DNA from 2 places in the Paenibacillus sp. 8b26 genome. Region 1 is predicted to be linked to the other one. Evidence: predicted binding sites of a transcription regulator. Region 1 holds the regulator's gene; the other holds the start of a gene.
The links. Region 1 encodes CtsR, which represses protease genes until heat stress. Its sites were predicted from a motif close to ATGGTCAATAAAGGTCAAACA; they were not measured.
Positions count from the first base shown of each region.

Region 1 (7,209 bases):
CTTTAAACCGGTTAAAGCCAGCTCATTCGATGTCTGTAGCATAAGCGTAGATTTTCCAATCCCCGGATCACCACCCACCAGAACAAGTGAACCCGGCACCACACCTCCCCCGAGCACGCGATTCAATTCGCCAATTCCCGTCAAAATTCGTGCTTCTTTGCCACTCTCCACTTCGATAATAGGGAGCGGTTTATCTTTTGTGCTATGAGTAAGAAGGGAAGAACCCATTCCTTGAGTTTTAACAACGCTTTCCGTTTCCTCCACCATGGAATTCCATGCCTGGCATCCGGGACATTTTCCATACCATTTGGGCGATTCATAACCGCACTCCGTACAGGAAAATTTAGTTTTCACTTTAGCCATACTTTGTTCCTTGGCTCCTTATATGACAACGATCAATGTCGGATTTATCTTCACACAGCCCGGAAAGAGCTGTAACAATAAAAGTTTACCATTGAAGCTTGGCGGACGTAAAGCGATATCACAAACTTTTCCAAAGCACTTATCCGACCGTTCCACAGTGCTTTATGCACAAAAAGGGTGCCTTCGCCACAGCCTTTCAGCCTGCGAGACACCCTTTCTGACCACTTTTATTGTGCTAACCTATCGTACTTCTGTCCTTTTGGGCAAAAGCCGAGGATTATCGATAACTCTTATTGCCTATTTCAGTACAACGCTCAGGACTTCGCGGATACGTTATCCTTTTTCGTTACGGTCAACGCACCGTTCTCTTCATCAATGAAGAGAGAATCACCTTTAGTGATATTACCCGACAGCAACTCCTCGGACAGACGGTCCTCGATATGCTTCTGGATTGCACGACGCAATGGACGCGCACCATACGCCGGATCAAAGCCTTCTTTCGCAAGGAATGCCTTAGCCTTGTCTGTCAACTCAAAGTCCACCTCGTACTCATTCAGACGCTTACGCAGCTCTTCGGACATAAGCGACACGATTTCGGCAATGTGTTTTTCTTCGAGAGAATGGAAAACGATAATTTCATCAATCCGGTTCAAAAACTCGGGACGGAAGCTTTTCTTCAGTTCATCCATCACTTTGCCCTTCATGTTATCATAATCCGCTCCAGCGTCCACAACAGCTGTAAAGCCGAGCGTGGAGTTACGTTTGATCGCCTGTGCACCCACATTGGATGTCAGGATGATGAGTGTGTTGCGGAAATCGACAACACGGCCTTTGGAATCCGTCAGACGTCCATCTTCCAACACTTGCAGGAGAATGTTGAATACTTCTGGATGTGCTTTTTCAATCTCATCCAGCAGTACGACGGAGTAAGGTTTACGACGTACCTTCTCAGTCAATTGACCGCCTTCTTCATATCCAACATATCCTGGAGGCGCTCCTACCAGACGGGACGTGGAATGCTTCTCCATGTATTCGGACATATCGATTCGGATAACCGCATTTTCATCTCCGAACATGGATTCAGCCAAAGCGCGTGCCAGCTCGGTTTTACCAACCCCGGTTGGACCGAGGAAAATAAAGGAGCCGATTGGACGTTTCGGATCTTTCAGCCCGGCACGTGCCCGGCGAATAGCCCGGCTAACTGCCTTCACTGCTTCATCCTGCCCAATTACCCGCTCATGTAACAACTCTTCCATATTCAGCAAACGATGCGTTTCTTCCTCTTTCAGCTTGCTGACCGGAACACCTGTCCAGATCGCAACGACCTGAGCAATATCCTCCGGTGTTACTTCGGAATCTGTACGTCCCTGTTGCTCTTTCCACTGGTTTTTCGTAACATCTAGCTCTTCACGAATTTTCTGCTCTGTATCACGCAGTGCAGCAGCCTTTTCGAATTCCTGGCTTTGTACAGCCGAATCCTTTTCCTTACGGATATCTTCCAGACGGTTTTCCAGTTGTTTCAGGTTTGGCGGTACCGTGTAAGAATTCAGCCTTACCTTGGAACCTGCTTCATCAATAAGGTCAATTGCTTTATCCGGCAGGAAGCGGTCTGTGATATAACGATCTGACAATTTTACTGCCGCTTCAATGGCTTCATCCGTAATTTTCACACGGTGGTGCGCTTCATAACGGTCACGCAGGCCGTACAGAATTTGAATAGCTTCTTCTGGAGAAGGCTGATCTACCGTAATCGGCTGGAAGCGACGTTCCAAAGCAGCGTCCTTCTCAATATATTTGCGGTATTCGTCCAGCGTTGTCGCACCGATGCATTGCAGCTCGCCACGTGCCAGAGCAGGCTTTAAAATGTTGGAGGCATCAATTGCACCTTCAGCTCCACCAGCACCAATCAGCGTATGCAGCTCATCAATGAACAATACGATGTTTCCTGCTTGACGAATCTCGTCCATAATCTTTTTCAAACGATCCTCAAATTCACCACGATATTTGGTACCTGCTACCACAGAACCCATATCCAGTGTCATAACACGCTTGTCACGCAGCGTTTCGGGAATCTCATTGGCAATAATTTTTTGAGCCAGTCCTTCGGCAATTGCCGTTTTACCTACCCCTGGCTCACCGATCAGAACCGGATTGTTCTTCGTACGGCGGCTGAGCACCTGAATTACACGCTCAATTTCCTTACTACGCCCAATGACAGGGTCCAGATTGTTTTCCTTCGCAGATGCCGTCAAATCACGTGCCAAGCTGTCCAGCGTTGGTGTGCTGACATTAGCCGGAGCACCGTGATGGCTGGAAACAGCCTCGCTGCTGCCAAGCAATTGAAGCACTTGCTGACGTGCTTTGTTCAGGCTGATACCCAAGTTATTCAGTACACGGGCTGCTACACCTTCGCCTTCACGAATAAGACCGAGCAAAATATGTTCTGTACCTACATAGGTATGGCCCAGCTTACGAGCTTCATCCATAGACAGCTCGATAACCTTTTTGGCGCGTGGAGTATAGGCAATGTTCGTCGGTTGTTCTTGACCGCGTCCAATCAGCGTTTCCACTTCATCCTGAATTTTTTCCAGTCCCAGCCCTAAACCAATCAAGGCTTTCGCTGCAATTCCTTCACCTTCACGAATGAGGCCGAGCAAAATGTGCTCCGTGCCAATGTTGTTGTGTCCCAATCGAACAGCTTCTTCCTGAGCCAAGGCAAGCACTTTTTGTGCGCGTTCCGTAAATCTTCCAAACATCATATATCCTGCACCTCCACAGTGTGTATTTCAGATCATTCTATATATTAAAGGGTTGTGCCTAATTTTTGCCGGATCAGCTTCGCACGGTACATATCGCGCTCACCGGTATTCATTTTATCACCAAAGCTTTTTTGCAGAAATCCGGGTTGCGTCATCACATTCAGCTCATTCATCGCTGCGGTGGATGGACGCTCCAAAATCCCCAAGTCCACGCCAAGACGTACATCGGACAACCGCTGTGCGGCCTCCTTGGAATCCAGTACCGCTGCATATGACAAAATACCGAATGAACGCATCACCCGATCTGTAATCCGCAGCATGGACTCATTCATCAGCCGTTCCCTGGCGGAACGTTCGTGCTCTATAATTTGCAGCACAACGCCATGCAGATTTTCGATAATTTCCGCTTCGGTTTGTCCCAGTGTAATCTGATTGGATACCTGAAACAGATTGCCGACCGCTTCGCTGCCTTCACCATAAATACCGCGAACGGTAAGACCTACCTGTGAAACAGCAGACAAAATGCGGTTAATCTGATGAGTCATGACCAATGCGGGCAGATGCATCATCACTGAAGCTCTCATCCCTGTGCCAACATTCGTCGGACAACTGGTCAGAAAGCCTCTACGATCATCAAATGCATAATCGACATGCGCCTCAAATGCATCATCAATAACCATAGCACGTTCCCAAGCTTCTCTAACCTGACATCCCGGATATAAGCACTGGATACGCAGATGATCCTCTTCGTTTATCATAACACTAACCGATTCATCATCGCTAATCAAAACAGCACCGTTACGAGATTCGTTCGCCAAATTAGGGCTAATCAAATGCTTCTCAACTAGCACCTGCTTGTCGATCTCATCCAACTCGGATATTTTCAGGGTATGAAAGGTACCAAAGCGTCCTAAATCATCATACTGAAGGATATCCGTCAAGCGTTGAAGTGCTTCTTCCGACTGCTGGTTGGTAGCAAGCATGGGAAAAGGCAGATGCTGCAAGTTACGCGCAATTCTCACCCGGCTACTAATGACAATCTCTGAATCCGCAGCATCACCACGCATCCAATCACTTAGCGGCTTTTCCGTAAACCGGATATTAGGCATTACGCATCCCCTCCTACTCTTCACAAACTTTACTCTTCAGTCATTTCTTTTTCAAGCTCTCTGATTTGATCCCTAAGCTCAGCGGCTGATTCGAATTCTTCCTGTACAATATGTTGTTGCATCTCTTTTTTCAGATCGTCAATTTGCCGTTTAACCTTCAATCGACCTCCGGTGCGAACCGGAACCTTGCCCACATGGCTCGTACTGCCATGCACACGCTTGAACAACGGGTCCAGACGGCTGTCAAAATATTGATAGCACGACGGGCACCCAAAGCGTCCCAGCTTACTGAACTGTGCATAGGTCATGCCACACTCCTTGCATTGCAGGTTCTGCGGACCGCTATGGCCTGGCGACTGGCTCTTTGTACTGGATTCGAAATCCAGCATACCCGACAATAGGCTATGAATTGAAAAGCCATTAGGTGTACCAGGGATCATCTCCCCTTTTTCCTTCGCACACGTCTCACAAATATGAAACTCTGTCTTTTCGCCATTCACAATTTTGGTGAAATGCAAAGTTGCCGGCCGTTTATTACATTCTTGGCACAGCATAAAAGCACCTCCTTCAGCGTCAGGATTTTTACAAATCCCTACATCCAAATCTTGAATCACACGCTATCTGGCCACCAGCAACGAAATCAGCATAGCCTTAAGCAGCCTCGCCCGTAGCTGGTCACGATAGGGAAGTTTCAGCAATAATGTGTCCCTTGATAAAGCGGCCTTCATTAAACCAGCTTCCCTTTTGCTTAAAAAATGAGCTTCCTCCAACTGATAAATCAGCCCTTCCGCTGCCGATTGACTAATTTCCTCTCCAATGCTTTGATGGAGATGGGTATGGATCGCATGCTGTGCGGGCAGTTGAATTCGCTGAATGCGAATGTATCCCCCACCACCGCGCTTACTTTCCACCACATAGCCTTTTTCCAGCGTAAAGCGGGTACTGATTACATAATTAATTTGCGACGGCACGCAGGAAAAGCGGTCAGCCAAATCATTACGCTGAATTTCCACTAAACCTTTGGGACTTTCCAGCAATATGCTCTTCAAATATTGTTCAATAATGTCGGAAACATTGCGCATTTCATCATCCTCCACTAACGGAAACGCAAATATTCAGTACATTTCACGCTCCACAGAGTCCGCCGTATATTGAACTTAACCAAACGGTAAAGTCACGAATCTAAGCCAGTAGCGGAGCTAATTCACCCTCCGTCCTCACTTAAAAACATCCCGTTTAGCTTCTAGTGTGACCTTTAATCGTAATAGATCATACACCTTTCCTCACGCCCATGAGATTACAGTGGATGTTTATCAACAAATCAGGTCCATCTTTTCATGCTGTGTTGGTGTCAATGTATTATATACGGCTAAAAACTCAGCGTATTCACACCATTCTAATGAAGCACTACAGGCCCCATTGACTTTGACTTTCTTTGACTATATTCACATTATAGCACAAAATATATTTTTGCCAAGGGGTCAATATCATTTTTCGCAATCTAATTATGTTTTATACAATATAAGAAAAACTCTTCCCTTTACGGAAAGAGTTCTGAAAAATATCGTTAAAATCATCCACACCTCATGCAAGGTATTTAAGCCAGACTCCCTAAAAAATGAAGACTCAAGAGCATTTAAGAGCATTACAATTAGAAAAAATCCAGCAAAAATGTTTGTGTTACCGGTATTACACGTTCTAATGCAGATACAGACTCGCTGCGCCCTGTAATACGACTCCACTTATACAGATCATCAGGCCGCTGATAGCCAAGCATCAGGGTGGTCAGCGATTGGATACTCACACTCAAGTCAGCTTCTATTACGTCCTCGGAAGAACTGTTTGAATCCACTCTGTCCAAATGTCCTTGCCCTTCCGCGGTGACCGTCAATGTCCATATTCCTTCATTCCATGGAGCATAACGATCTGTCAGATATAAGGTCAAATGTGTTTCCTCTCCAATGGCCTCAAAAGGATATTTCTCCACAAAAGCAGCAGCATCTACAATACGGCCCATAAAATAAGGCACTGTTTCCTGCTGAATTCGTGGATCATCCAGTAGAAATGGCAGCTTATCATCGGCCGGAATGTAAATAAATTTACCTTGGGTTATCATCGAATCATGATTGACAAAATACGTCCACAACGCCCGCCGTGCCGTTTCATTAATATATACCAGTTCGTCGCAATTCAATTGCTTATCTTCAATTTTGTATAAAGCATATCCCTGAGGATCGCCTGCTTCAGAGTAGTACACTGCGGTCCGGTAGTTTTTATTTAATGTCCGCTCTTGCCACCATTCCTTGTTTCGTACCAGTGTACCATTATAACGCGAAGCATAGGCTTGATACACTTGGTCCAGATCAGAAATATCCTTCACATCCCGTTTGACCGTTCCTTCGGTTTTAAGCTTGGCAGGGAACTTATCGATCGGAATAATATACTTTTTGTATTCAATATACGTTTCCCATCCAAATTTACGATAGAAGGCAAAGGAGAAAGGATGTAAAAAAGAAAGACTCTGCCCCGCACCCTTCATCTCTTCAAGCGCATGCGTTAAAAGGCGTGAAACCAGACCTCCGCGCCGTTTTTCCGGCCACGTTGCCACACCAGCGATGCCCCCCATGTCAAAAATCTGACCTTGTATGTATACCTGTAGCGGTAACAAAGTCAGCTTTGCATTCAAGTCATTTCCATCGAATATCCCCCAAGTTTGTTCTGGTTTGAATTTCTTTTTGGATTTCTCCAGATCCTCCGGGGACATTGTAAACTGAAAAGCATATTGAGACAGCTCAATAGCAGCTTCAAATTCCTCACGTTGTAATTGCCTGATTTCCATAAGTTCGTCACCTCGCTCGTATACTTGGACTTCCACAAAAAGATCACACCTTTAGAGTGTCGCAAAGCCTTAGTTCTCTGTCAACCTTAGGAACAGATGGTTATAGTAAAAATGTATAAAAAAAGAACCACAATCTCAA
Region 1 is NZ_CP192445.1:4,014,098-4,021,306, reverse strand. It holds gene radA (DNA repair protein RadA) at 1-363, opposite strand, end outside; gene clpC (ATP-dependent protease ATP-binding subunit ClpC) at 678-3,122, opposite strand; gene ACQ4MX_RS18440 (protein arginine kinase) at 3,167-4,231, opposite strand; gene ACQ4MX_RS18435 (UvrB/UvrC motif-containing protein) at 4,261-4,785, opposite strand; gene ACQ4MX_RS18430 (CtsR family transcriptional regulator) at 4,849-5,313, opposite strand; gene ACQ4MX_RS18425 (GNAT family N-acetyltransferase) at 5,883-7,070, opposite strand.

Region 2 (7,209 bases), 980 kb from region 1:
CTGTCAAGTCATTGATTGCTACTACTTCAATACCTTCCACGTTTTGAATCCGGCGGAAAGCAAGGCGTCCAATACGTCCGAAACCGTTAATACCAACTTTAACTGTCATGAGTGAGTTCCTCCCAAAGTTCGTTTAGTTTAGTTTATATATTCAAGACAGACCCGAAAGCCCGTCAAGACAACACAATTCATAAATCTTTAACCATTCAAATAATGGCTTACAATTTCAGCAGCAGCGCCTTCGTCGGTGACAAGAATATCTTCCTGCCCGAAACGCAGCACTGCATGAATAGCGGCCGCCTTGCTCTTACCTCCAGCTACGCCTAGAACCGTCTCGGTACGCCTGATATCCTCCAAACGGAGTCCAAGCGTCAGCATTTTGTGAACAACGACGCCGTCTTCGTTAAAATAATAGCCAAACGATTCGGCAACCGCGCCCTCACTGCTGATCTGGGCAAAGGTTTCGGGGTCAAGCTTGCGTCTGCGTGCCATCGCTATGGCGTTGCCTATCCCGTGAATGATGATCCGACTCTCTCGAATCAGGCTCAATATATCCTGAATATTCGTATCTTCAAGCAGGGAGTTGTAAGCATGATTGCTGAGCAAATCCGGTACATGGAGCAGACGGTATTGTGAGCCGACCTTACGAGCCATTGTGGAAGCAATTGTGTTCGCCTGCATTTCCATGCTTTCTCCCAAACCCCCACGTGCCGGTACGAACCATCCGCCCTTAAGTGGGCCATTAGCAGGTAGTGTCAGTTGGTCCGCCACGTCGGCAATCGTCGTGCCACCTGTTACGGCGACCACATCCTCGTCGTCCATAACGCCCAGCAGCGCTTTTGCCCCAGCACGGCCCAGCTCCTGCTTCGTTAAAGGAGAAGCATCCGAATCCCCTGGAACGACAACCACCTTCCTCAAACCATAGGCTTGGCGAATCTGATCCTCCAATTGGGACAGGCCGAACAAGTTGTTCGCAATCGGCTCCAGCTGTTCCAGCAGATCCAGTCCTGCTTTGCTCACCTTCATGCCCACACTCTCAATCTCAATCAGCCCTTGGGCTTTAAGAAGATCGGTTTCGGCGCGCAACACGCGCTCGGTCATGTTTAGTGAAGCCGCCAGCGTTCTGCGTCCAATAACATCGGACAGCATAATCTGATGCAGGATTGTGTACCTTTTTTTCAAAACATCCATGAGGTCGGGCAGAAGCTGCTTCTGTATTTCTAATATCTTTCGCATGCTTTCCACTCCCGCACACTTCTAAGTTCTGTCTCTAATGCTATATCACTAACTGGTCTTAAAACGTCCCGGGTTAACTTTTTAAGTCCCACGTATATCTTAACCAATATTTGCTCTACATGCAAGTCTATCTGAACCTATATTTCTCAACTTTTTATGTGAATATGCGCACGTAATAAAAGCTTGCAATTCAATGCTGTATATCATATAATCAACTTTGTTTCCAATTAGCTGTGCGCCCGTGGTCCAACGGATATGACGTAGGCCTCCGGAGCCTGAGATCGAGGTTCGATTCCTCGCGGGCGCGCCATTTTCAATGAGTGTTTAAATGCTTCTATATACTATTTTAACCAACTAGAGCGCAGAGGGCTCTTTTTTTTGACCATTAGTTTGACTTTCTTTGACTTTTTGTTTGAAATTGTTTATCATGTGGTTAATACGGTAACAGTTTATAAATAGGGACGTGTAATCGGCATGTCCACCAAATCCATTAACGATATTAAAGGGAGGTTTTTTGACGTGAGCTATGTTCCTATGGTAGTAGAACAAAGTAACCGCGGCGAACGCGCCTATGACATTTATTCCAGACTGTTGAAGGATCGCATTATTTTGTTGGGCTCGGACGTCAATGACGTTGTAGCCAACTCTATTATTGCGCAAATGCTGTTTTTGGCTGCCGAAGATCCTGAAAAAGACATTCACTTGTATGTTAACAGCCCTGGCGGTTCGATCACAGCCGGTATGGCCATTTTCGATACGATGCAATATATTAAACCTGACGTGTCTACGATTTGTGTAGGTATGGCGGCTTCCATGGGTGCGTTCTTGCTGAACGCAGGTGCCAAGGGCAAACGTTTTGCTTTGCCAAACAGCGAGATTATGATTCACCAACCGCTGGGTGGCGCACAAGGTCAAGCAACGGATATTGAAATCCGCGCCCGCCGCATTCTGAAAATGCGCGACAAATTGAACCGCATTCTCGCAGATCGCACAGGCCAACCACTGGAGCGCATTGAAAAAGACACAGACCGTGACTATTTTATGTCCGCAGATGATGCCAAGGAATACGGTATTATTGATAAAGTGCTAACTAGCTCCTCTCCAGAAGGTGTATAAGAGAACGAATTATTGCCTCTGAATAGCTGGTAAACCAAAAAAGCTGCCCCGGATGATTGTATCCGGTAGGCAGCTTTTTTTTGGGTTTACTGTTCTTTTGGGTATAAATAATCCAAATGATTCATTTGTACTATTCATTCTGTCCAGCAAAAGGCTTGCTGCCTTGAGGCAACAATTGACCAAACGAATAAGTGAACTCAGGAATACCATACGCATAAGGCCCATACTCATACAAGTCAAACACAATCGTCACACCGCTATTCGTTACATAAAAATTCGGATTAGCCGCAATATCCTTGAAGCCACCAAAACCGCCTTCATTCACCATTGGACCATTAATTTTTTTCTTCAGGTCGCTATTAAGAAACTGTTTGTAATTAGGATTAGCCTTCAGCACGTCAGACAATTGCAGCAATTTCCCATCAGCGAGTGAGAACGTATATCCTTTACGGGCCGTCATACCATGAGCACCAGCCGTATCGGAGTAATCCTCCATAATGATGCTCAAAATCCCTTGTTGGTTATAGGCAATAGCAAAATCATTACTGAAAGTGTACGGTCTTTCTACTGTAGGTTCACCCTCTGCTACTTGCTTTTTGCCTGCTGCCAGTATTCCCTCCGCTTGCTTTTTGAGCACGCTATTAATGGCCTGCTGAGCTTCAGGGTTTAGCTGGCCACCGCTGATTTGCGGGTACTTAACCTTGTAGGAAACCTTTGCATCACTCGAAACCGGAAGAGATTGGGACGTAATCGTGATCGGATTTAGCTGACTTTTACTCAATGTTACTGTTTTCTGAGCTGCATTCCACTGAGCATCGATACCCAGATAGTCTTTCAGCAAACTCATAGGAATGTACAGCTTCCCGGCGATCTGTTTGGCGATCATACTACGCGTGCTGATTCCGTTAACATTGACATAGGGACCATCAGAGGAAGAGGACATGATGTAAAGCTTGTTGTACCCGCTGCCTACGGTATAAGTCGCTGTTTTGGCATCATAACTCACCGGAATCCCCAGGCTGTCGCGCAAAGCTGCTACGGGAATCAATGTGCTTCCGTTCACCTGAATCCCTTTGGTGACCAACGTTTTACCATTCCATTGGATAGAAACACCTGGTTGCTGTACTGTAGTCTGTTGTTTGGATGAAGCTGCCTCGATATAGGAAACAGGAACAACTACGACTCCTACTAAAATTCCCGCTGCTAGCAGTGCGGAGCCCCATTTTTTTGTATGCTTGTTCATATGTAGTATTCCTCCTGTTTTAGATGTGTACTGTGTATTGATTACTTTACTTATTATATCTATACCCCAATGTTCGTTGTTTACAATCTGTACACTCTCCGATTTCAATCTGTACATCTAGGGGGCCCAGCTATTACAGACTCATTACAAAATAGTTTCGACATATAAAAAAGCCAGCAAGTCATCCTGCAAATAAAGCAGGACGCTTGTAGCTTCGTTATAATCTGTACTAGTTCAATTCGTATTGTGCCGATACTTGGACCTTCACAGTCACTTGACCGGATTGTATTTCTGTTCCGCCGCCTGTATCCAAGAGCGCTTTACTCATAGCAGCCTCACGTTGTGTGAAGATTTGGGCATCTCCCCCATCTACTGTTACGTTCAGGAGAGTTCCAAGCCCTCGTTTGGTTGCCTTCGCTACAGCATTCGCTTTGGATTGAGCATTTCCCAACGCCTTTGCAATGGCTTCTTCTTCATAAGCTGAAGAGTTCTCTACTGAAAAACGCACGTTATCCACGTTGTTCGCTCCAGACTGTGTGGCCCCATCCAGCAATTGACCGATTTTATCCAAATCACGGTATTTAACGGAAAGTGTATGGTTGGCAATATAGCCTTTAAGCTTCTGTCCAGCTTTTTCGTCGTAGGTATAGTTAGGCTGCACGTAGAACTGGCTCGTCTGAATGTCGTCCGCACTGATGCTCCACTTTTCTTTCAGCAGTTGTGTGACCTTACTTATTTTAGCGGCGTTGGCTTTTTGGGCAGCGGCTGCTGTATTTCCTTCAGATTGTACGCCAATGGATAGATAGGCAATATCGGGTTTAACCAATACTTCCCCGCTGCCACTCACATTAATTACACTGCTTACCGTCGTAGATGTTGACGCGGCATAGGCGCGATCTGCTCCTGTCCATAATCCTCCCGCTACTACTCCTGCCAATAATGCTCCTGCCAGAACTGCTGTATTTGCAGCTTTTGTCCAATGTTTCATCATATTCGCCCTCTTTTCTTGATGATGTGTGTACCTTCCAGACGGAAACAAAGGGAAAAGGTTGCAGTTAGGCACCATATTTCCGAACAGAGTACCACCACAGGATGTAAATCACTTGTAGCTTGGGCCAAACACAGCAGTGGTATTAAAGAGACCCCCATTGGAGCAGCCCAGCAGGGGATTGACCACTCTGTTTTTCCGGATACAAAAAAAGCCCCCAAAGGGGCTTTTCACTAAGAGCTTTACCATATCACAAAGCAGATGTTTGTTTATTGATTTTCTAGCTCTACTTTACTAACCAGACTTACTAAAGCGTTTACAGCCTGCTCGGCGTCCGCACCTTCAGCACTAATGTTAATTTCAGTACCTGTACTGATGGCAAGGCTCATAATACCCATAATACTCTTGGCATTAACCTTTTTGTCTTCTTTTTCCACAAAAATCTCAGATGAATATTTATTCGCTTCCTGTACGAACAACGCAGCAGGTCTGGCGTGCAGTCCTGTTTTCAAGCGTACGACTACCGGATGTTTTGACATGTCAGCTTACCCCCTCATCAAATAAATCTGGACACTACTTACTCCATTTTATTTATCACATTATAACATTAACCCGGGACAGACACTAGAAAAAAAACTAAAAAAACCGGAGCAGAAGCCCCACAGACACTCCTTTTATGGAATCAGGCCGTTTTCTCCCCTGATTTTGTCAGCCATCTCGTCAATTTTGCGAAGACGATGATTTACACCCGATTTACTCACGACCCCTTTGAGCATTTCCCCGACTTCTTTCAAATTCAAATCAGGATGAGCGAGACGTATTTCCGCCACCTCCCGCAGCTTATCTGGCAGCGTATCCAGCCCGACTTCCCTCTCCAGCAACTTGATATTCTCAATTTGCCGGACAGCAGCTCCAATCGTCTTATTCAGATTAGCCGTTTCGCAATTAACAATCCGGTTCACGGAATTTCGCATATCGCGCATGATGCGGACATCCTCGAATTTGAACAAAGCCTGATGCGCACCAATGATGCTGAGTAGCTCAATGATCTTTTCGCCTTCCTTGATGTAGAGAATAAAGCCTTTTTTTCGCTCAATGCAGCGGGCATTCAGATGAAACTCATTCGCCAGATCGACCAGCGCCTGGCAATGCTCCTCATACATCGAGGAAATCTCCAGATGGTAAGACGATCCCTCCGGATTGTTCACAGAGCCGCCTGCCATAAAAGCGCCACGCAAATAAGCCCGCTTACAACAGTTTTTCCGAATGATATCCCGATTAATCCCGACCGTGAACAAGAACCCTTCTGATACGATGTAAAGATCCTTCAACAGCTCTTGTACACCGCTTGGAATGCGGACAATGTACACGTTATTTTTTTTCAGGCGCATTTTTTTCCGTACAAGCAGTTCAATATGAACTTGAAAATGCTTTTTGATTAAGGAGTAAATCCGCCTTGCAATCGCGGCATTTTCTGTGGACACGTCCAATATCACCCTTTTGTTGGACAGTTGTACGGACCCGAGCATACGTATGAGCGCAGATAGTTCCGCTTTTTCACAGCAGGGCTGGCTTTCAATCATCGTAAGCTCTTTTTTTGTTTGTGCCGCAAAGGACAAGGGACTCACCTCCTTCTTAATATCCAGTTTTGTACCAATTGGTAAATGTGCTGGCTCAGTTTGTCGGCATCATGCCGTAAATAGGTGCGGAACAGAACAAGCGTATCTGCCACCACTTTATACCCCCGCTCAGTCAGCTCTCCCATGTCTACTTGAACTGGCTTGGCACCCTGCTCGGCATACATTTCCTGTACCTGAGGCGGAATTTCACCATTATTGACGATCACATAATCAAACAGATGATGCCCTACATGCTCATAAATAGCCTGCAAGTGGTCCCCCACTGTATATCCATCCGTTTCGCCCGGCTGAGTCATAACGTTGCAGACGAATATCTTGATAGCGTCTGATTTCACCACAGCCTCTGCAAGCTTCGGTACGAGCAGATTCGGCAAAATGCTGGTGTACAGACTGCCAGGACCAATCAGGATCGCATCGGCCTCATTAATGGCCTCTACAGCCTCAGGCAACGGCTCCACGTGAGTCGGTTCAAGAAAAACACGTTTGATTCTGCCGCCCGCTTCCGGGATTTTGGATTCACCGGTAACCACCGTGCCATCCTCCATTTCGGCACTCAGCACAACGCCTTCTTCAGCCGCCGGCAGCACACGCCCCCGTACAGCAAATACACGGCTAAGCTCACGCACCGCCGTCACAAAATCTCCTGATATATCGGTCATCGCCGCCAAAATCAGGTTGCCCAGACTATGGCCTGCCAATCCTGATCCTGCACCGAAACGGTATTTCAGCATATCGGACATCACCGGCTCTACATCAGCCAGTGCAGTCAGCACATTACGAATATCCCCCGGAGGGGGCATTTGTAGCTCACTGCGCAATATCCCGGAGCTTCCACCATCGTCAGCGACTGTAACAATAGCCGTAATATCCAGCGGCTTTTGTTTCAACCCCCGCAGCATGACGGACAAGCCGGTTCCGCCGCCCATAACAACAATACGAGGGCGCTCCCGTTGTGATCCGGTCTCTTTCATGTTTTCACCTCTTTA
Region 2 is NZ_CP192445.1:3,038,010-3,045,218, forward strand. It holds gene gap (type I glyceraldehyde-3-phosphate dehydrogenase) at 1-109, opposite strand, end outside; gene ACQ4MX_RS13945 (sugar-binding transcriptional regulator) at 199-1,236, opposite strand; tRNA gene ACQ4MX_RS13950 (tRNA-Arg) at 1,472-1,546, shown strand; gene clpP (ATP-dependent Clp endopeptidase proteolytic subunit ClpP) at 1,756-2,352, shown strand; gene ACQ4MX_RS13960 (PdaC/SigV domain-containing protein) at 2,483-3,595, opposite strand; gene ACQ4MX_RS13965 (SIMPL domain-containing protein) at 3,825-4,583, opposite strand; gene ACQ4MX_RS13970 (HPr family phosphocarrier protein) at 4,853-5,122, opposite strand; gene whiA (DNA-binding protein WhiA) at 5,258-6,202, opposite strand; gene ACQ4MX_RS13980 (gluconeogenesis factor YvcK family protein) at 6,208-7,194, opposite strand; gene rapZ (RNase adapter RapZ) at 7,207-7,209, opposite strand, start outside.
Region 2: a site for CtsR is predicted at 1,624-1,644, ahead of clpP (ATP-dependent Clp endopeptidase proteolytic subunit ClpP). Genes of this name have one in related genera too.